Regions from separate parts of the Thalassotalea montiporae genome, predicted to be linked through region 1. Evidence: predicted binding sites of a transcription regulator. Region 1 holds the regulator's gene; the other holds the start of a gene.

Region 1 (3,414 bases):
CAAGAAGTTAATTTTGATCGATACTGCAGGTATGGGACAACGTGACATGCGCTTAGCTGAGAACTTATCTGGCTTAGTGGCGAACTCACGTATTCGCATCAGAAACTACTTAGTATTGGCGGCTAATACGCAACAAGCAGTAATGCAGGAAAACGTTGAACGCTTTAAGAAAATTCCACTATGTGGCTGCATTTTCACTAAGCTAGATGAAAGCCTAAGTATGGGTGAAATCTTATCAACTGCGATTCAAAACGGTTTACCAATTGGTTATCTAACAGACGGTCAGCGTGTTCCAGAAGATATTAAAGTTGCAAATGCTGAAAAATTAGTTAGTCTTGCAGAGAAATTAGCAAACAAATCAGCGGTAAGATTCAATTTTAGCGCTAATAGACAACCAATGGCCTCAGCTGCCTTTGGTTAACCTTTGAGACGTAGTAGATGATTGACCAAGCAAGCGGCTTACGAAAAATGCAAGATTTAAGACAAATCAAAGTTATCGCAGTTTCCGGAGGCAAGGGAGGGGTAGGTAAAACTAACGTTTCACTCAATACCGCTATATCACTGGCTAAACAAGGCAAAAAGGTACTGGTACTCGATGCTGACTTAGGCTTAGCAAACGTCGATGTGATGCTTGGCCTGCGCGTTCAGAAAAACATTGCTCATGTACTCAGTGGTGACTGCGAACTTGATGACATCATTATTGAAGGTCCGGCTGGCATTAAGATCATTCCAGCGACATCTGGCACACAATCCATGGTGGACTTAACACCATCAGAGCATGCTGGCCTAATTCGCGCCTTCAGCGATATGCAAACTGAATTTGATGTGCTGATTGTTGATACCGCAGCGGGTATCTCAGACATGGTGCTTAGCTTTGCCCGTGCCGCTCAAGATGTGATGTTAGTAGTAACAGACGAACCTACTTCAATCACTGATTGTTACGCGTTGATGAAATTATTAAGCCGCGACCACGGTGTATTTAAATTTAAAGTGGTTGCCAATATGGTACGTAGCCCAAAAGAAGGGCAGCAGTTATTTGCTAAACTGACTAAAGTGACAGATCGTTTTCTGGATGTCGCGATTGAGTTGGTTGCTGTGGTGCCATTTGATGAAAACATTCGAAAATCGGTGCGCAAGCAAAAAGCTATCGTTGATGCTTTTCCAGATTCGGCAGCGTCAAAAGCGTTTAGCGAATTGGCAAGTAAAATCAACAGTTGGCCTATTCCCAACCGACCTTCAGGTCATTTAGAGTTCTTTATCGAACAATTGCTTGAGCAATAACGCCTCATAGGGAGTTATAGTGGTTAAAGCTAATGCTTACACTAGCTATCTTGATAAATCGGCACTAATCGAACAGCACACGGTATTAGTTAAACGTATTGCCTATCACTTGTTGGCCAGATTACCGGCAAGTGTTATTGCTGACGATCTAATTCAATCTGGCATGATTGGACTATTGGAAGCTGCGAGCAACTTTGACGGTAGCAAAGGCGCTAGTTTTGAAACATTTGCTGGCATTCGAATTCGCGGCGCTATGCTCGATGAAATTCGCAAAGGGGATTGGACTCCTCGTTCTGTTCACAAGAATAGCCGAATGATCAGCGATGCTATCAAAGCATTGGAAGGTGAACTTGGTCGCGATGTAACAGACTCGGAAGTTGCTGATAAGCTTGATATCTCCCTGAATGAATACCATCATATTCTTAATGAAGTAAGCACTGGAAAAATCATCGGCATCGAAGATTTAGGGGTGACTGATGATGTGCTTAGTTTTGATGAAGAATTTCAAGAAGATGATCCATATCATACAATTGAACATGTAACCTTTAAAAAAACGTTAACAGAATGTATTTCGACTTTACCTGAGCGTGAAGCTTTAGTACTGTCGCTCTATTACGACGAAGAGCTCAATTTAAAAGAAATTGGACAAGTTCTTGACGTTAGTGAGTCAAGAGTGAGCCAAATTCATAGTCAAGCAATGCATCGATTAAAAGCACGTATGCAATCTTGGCAAAGTTAAGTAGAATATATAGAAATTTATTGATTTATTTCACCGGAGGGTGCCTTGGATAAAAATATGAAAGTACTTGTTGTTGATGATTTCTCGACAATGAGAAGAATTGTTAAGAACTTATTACGCGATTTAGGCTTTACTAATATTCAAGAAGCGGATGATGGCAGCACAGCGTTGCCTATGTTACAAGGCGGTGACTTTGACTTTGTAGTGACCGACTGGAACATGCCGGGTATGCAAGGTATCGATCTTTTGAAAGCAATTCGCGCTGATGAGAAGTTAGCACACATTCCGGTGCTTCTGATCACTGCAGAAGCGAAGAAAGAGCAAATTGTGATGGCGGCGCAAGCGGGTGTAAACGGTTACATTGTAAAACCTTTCACTGCTGCAACCCTTAAGGAAAAACTAGACAAGATTTTTGAACGTTTAGGATAAACGCGCTAAACGCGAGGAAATTTCATGAGTAAATTGTCTAGTGCAAAGATTACTTTAGAACAAGCCAAGTCATTAGTTGAATTTATCGAGAATGGTCAGCAAGAAAAAGCTGACCAATTACTTGCTGATATTCAAAACCCAATTAATTCAGAGTTATTTGCAGAGATAGGTAAGTTGACCCGTCAATTGCATGACTCAATGATGAATTTCCAATTGGACTCACGACTAAACGACTTAGCCAATGCTGATATTCCTGATGCAAAAGAGCGTTTAAATTATGTTATTAGCCGTACAGAAGATGCGGCTAATAAGACCATGGACGCGGTAGAATCCATTTTCCCAGTTGTTGATACCATTCAAGAGCAAGTCAAAGCTGTTAATCCGCTTTGGCAAAAACTGATGCACAATGATCTGAATTTGGGTGAGTTTAAAGCACTTTGTAAAGATATCGACAAATTGCTGAAAACAACATCATCAGAAACCGAACGTATGCACGCGCTAATGACAGACGTATTAATGGCGCAAGATTTCCAAGACTTAACAGGTCAAGTGATTAGAAAAGTAATTGACCTTGTACGAGAAGTGGAAGAAAGCTTGATTAATATGCTGACAGCTTTTGGTGTGACGGAAGATGAGCAAAAAGAAAAAGCAACCCTTAAAACTGGTGAAAATCTAGTTGAAGGGCCGATTGTTAATACAGACGAGAGAGACGACGTTGTATCAGATCAAGATGACGTTGATGATCTCTTATCTAGCCTAGGATTTTAGCGGGAGTTTGGTGCATGTCCTTTGAAGCGGATGAAGAAATTCTACAGGATTTTTTAATAGAAGCAGGCGAAATTTTAGAAGCATTGTCAGAGCAACTTGTTGAGTTGGAAAATGACCCTGACAATGCTGATTTACTGAACGCTATTTTTAGAGGCTTTCATACCGTCAAAGGTGGTGCCGGATTTTTATCATTAACT
Region 2 (3,414 bases), on a different contig from region 1:
TCTGGATTTTTGCTTTCACTGGCTTAATGGGCGCCTCACTAGGGCCATTACTTAATATGTATGCTGCTCTACCTGGTGGTCCATCATTAATTATGCAAGCGTTAGGCGGCACGGCATTAATTTTCTTTGCATTGTCAGGCTACGCACTAACAAGTAAGAAAGACTTCTCATTTATGGGTGGTTTCTTAATGGTTGGCTTAATTGTGGTATTAATCGCTGGTATCGCGAATATCTTCTTCGCTATTCCTGCAGTATCACTAGCGTTAAACGCTGCGATTGTAATGATTATGTCTGGTTTAATTTTATTCGATACTAGCCGCATTATTCACGGCGGTGAGCGCAACTATATTCGCGCTACAGTGTCGTTATACCTAAACATTTACAACTTGTTTGTTAGCCTACTTCAACTATTAGGCGCATTTAATTCAGACGATTAATTCTGAATTGATATTAATATATAATAAAGCCCCGTTTTAAAACGGGGCTTTTTTTATTTGCGACTTTTACTTTATGACAACGAGCTATTAGGAAATCTGTGTCTGTTTATACTTTGGTAGTGACTACCCCGCCCCATCAGAACAATACCGCCACGGTAATTGAATTTGCAGAATCAATTTTAACGGCTGGGCATCAAATTAACGGTATTTTTTTCTATCAAGACGGTGTGCTTAATGCGAGCACATTAACGTCAATTCCTAACGATGAATTCCAAGCGCCAGCCGCTTTTGTGAAACTTCATAACGATCACCAAGTAGCGCTACATTTGTGCATAACTGCGGGTGAGAAACGCGGTTTAACCGACCAAGATGGTGCAATAAATATAAATCCAGCATTTACCGTATCTGGTTTGGGCGAAATGGTAGAACTGACATCTACAGCAGATAAGGTGATTCAGTTATGAGTGCAACTTCACTAGCCGTTATTAATACGAAAGCACCTTTTGCGACTAGTCATGGTAAAGATGCGTTAGACCTAGCACTTATCTTTGGCAGTTATGAGCAACAAATATCGCTATTTTTTGTTGGCGATGGTGTTTTTCAGTTACTTCAACAGTGCGATGGTAATACATTAAACGTAAAAGACTTTACCAAAACCTTCGCGGCATTGTCGTTCTACGATATAGAAAACGTTTATGTCAGCCAAGAATCATTAACTAAACGCTCATTAAACAAGAGCTCATTAATTGATGGCGTAGAGGTTTTATCTGATGATGTAATTCAGCAGCGTCTTAGCGAACACAGCGCAGTATTAACATTCTAAAGGTTTATCAATGGCAAGTTTGCACCTTATCCGAACATCTTCATTTAGCAGCGATAGTTTTACGAATGCTTTAACAGTGATGAAAAGCAGTGACCGAATTATTTTATTAGACGACGGCGTTTACAACATTAATCACCCTATCCTACAAAACGCTTTAGCCTTAGTGGGCAAAGAAAACCTTTTTGTGATCGAGCATCACTACTTGGCACGAGGTTTAGCGACTGATGATGCGTTGAATTTTATCTCAATGGCAGCACTTGTTGCACTAACTGAAGCTGCAAATCAAATTATTACATGGCAATAGTATGCAATTTAACAATCAAACAATAGAACTCGATAAACACGGCTATTTAATCGATTTTCAACAATGGAGTGAGGAACTCGCACCTGAATTGGCAAAACAAGACGATGTAGAGTTGACCGAAGCGCATTGGGAAGTGATCCGCTTTGTGCGCGAATTTTATCTGAAATTTAACACATCGCCAGCAATTCGCGCGCTAACTAAAGCAATGAAAGAAGAATTCGGTGAAGAAAAGGCAAACAGCCGTTACTTATATCGATTGTTTCCCGAAGGGCCTGCAAAGCAAGCAACAAAATACGCAGGCTTACCAAAGCCTGCGCGTTGTATATAGTTTGCTAACATCAGTGAGCGATTTAAACAAACGTTAGACTTTGATATTAATGTTGTTACCCGAGCTCGCTGTCGGTGGGCTTACTTGGCCACCAGCAAGGCTAGATTCGATGAGATCAACAGCGATCTGGCCTTCCACTTCTGTTTGACTATTTTCTCGCTGTGCACCTTTTACTTCTAGTGCGTTTCCACCATCCACATTCACTGGTGTTGAAGAACCGATGGTTAAAGCCATAACTACCTCTCATTACATGACATTGTTAACACGTTAGTGTTCCTGATCTATTTATCGGAAAAACTACGCAAAGCTTTAATATTTTTAATGGCTAACTCAGTGAATATTTCTTTAAAATCGCTTTGACTATTAGTTGAAATAAGCTGCCTAAGTTTCAACAAGCACAAAAAAAGCGCCGAAGCGCTTTTTTAATCGTAATCCATAAATGCTAGTTTATGCTGCTGGCAAGTTTGGTACAAAGATACCTGCCATTTCTTGCATAACACGCACAACTTGGCAACTGTAGCCAAATTCATTGTCGTACCATACGTATAATACAGCGCGATCTTCATCAACAATCGTTGCTTGAGAGTCAACAACACCCGCATAACGAGAACCAACTAAATCCGTTGATACAATTTCAGTTGACGCTGTGTAATCTACTTGGTTTTGTAGATCTGAGTTTAATGAAATATCACGTAGGTAATCATTTAAACCGTCAGTGGTAGTTGCTTCTTTAAGGTTTAAATTCATGATTGCCATAGAAACATTTGGCGTTGGAACACGGATCGCGTTACCCGTTAATAAACCTTTTAATTCAGGCAATGCCTTAGCAACCGCTTTAGCTGCACCTGTAGAAGTAATAACCATGTTAAGTGGCGCACTGCGACCACGACGCGGCGACTTGTGGTAGTTATCAATTAAGTTTTGGTCGTTAGTGTACGAGTGAACCGTTTCTACGTGGCCGTTTTTAATACCAAACTTATCGTTTACCGCTTTAAGTACAGGCGTGATTGCATTTGTTGTACAGCTAGCCGCTGACACAATTTTATCTTCCGCTAAGATCATATCGTGGTTTACACCGTAAACAATGTTCTTGATATCACCTTTAGCTGGTGCCGTTAATAGTACTTTAGCCACACCGTTTGATTGTAAGTGCTGGCCTAGACCTTCTTCGTCTGACCAAATACCGGTATTATCAACTACTAGCGCATTGTTAATACCGTATGCAGTGTAATCAACATCAGCTGGTGATTTCGCGTAGATTACTTGGATGAAAGCACCGTTAGCTTTGATAACGTTGTTTTCTTCATCAATAGTAATGCTACCGTTAAACGAACCATGTACAGAATCGCGACGAAGTAAACTAGCACGTTTTGCTAAATCACCTTCTTTACCTGGGCGAATAACAATGGCGCGTAAACGTAATTTTGACGAAGGGCCCGTTTTTTCAATTAACAAACGAGCAAGTAAACGACCGATACGGCCAAAACCATAAAGCACTACATCTTGTGCTGCTGGCTCTTCA

Evidence for each region. Region 1 encodes FliA, which starts transcription of late flagellar genes. Its sites were predicted from a motif close to CTAAAGNTNNNNNNNNNNNNGCCGATA; they were not measured.
Region 2: the regulator FliA is predicted to act here: its motif matches at 2,179-2,205, upstream of ACSLUR_RS13005 (cytoplasmic protein).

What each region holds. Positions count from the first base shown of each region.
Region 1 covers NZ_JBQRUO010000001.1:983,590-987,003, forward strand. Annotated here, with positions in the region: gene flhF (flagellar biosynthesis GTPase FlhF) at 1-421, shown strand, start outside; gene ACSLUR_RS04260 (MinD/ParA family protein) at 439-1,281, shown strand; gene ACSLUR_RS04265 (RNA polymerase sigma factor FliA) at 1,301-2,020, shown strand; gene cheY (chemotaxis response regulator CheY) at 2,066-2,449, shown strand; gene ACSLUR_RS04275 (protein phosphatase CheZ) at 2,474-3,217, shown strand; gene ACSLUR_RS04280 (chemotaxis protein CheA) at 3,232-3,414, shown strand, end outside.
Region 2 covers NZ_JBQRUO010000004.1:45,020-48,433, reverse strand. Annotated here, with positions in the region: gene ACSLUR_RS13030 (Bax inhibitor-1/YccA family protein) at 1-437, shown strand, start outside; gene tusD (sulfurtransferase complex subunit TusD) at 536-901, shown strand; gene tusC (sulfurtransferase complex subunit TusC) at 898-1,260, shown strand; gene tusB (sulfurtransferase complex subunit TusB) at 1,271-1,564, shown strand; gene ACSLUR_RS13010 (TusE/DsrC/DsvC family sulfur relay protein) at 1,566-1,892, shown strand; gene ACSLUR_RS13005 (cytoplasmic protein) at 1,926-2,126, opposite strand; gene ACSLUR_RS13000 (glyceraldehyde-3-phosphate dehydrogenase) at 2,340-3,414, opposite strand, start outside.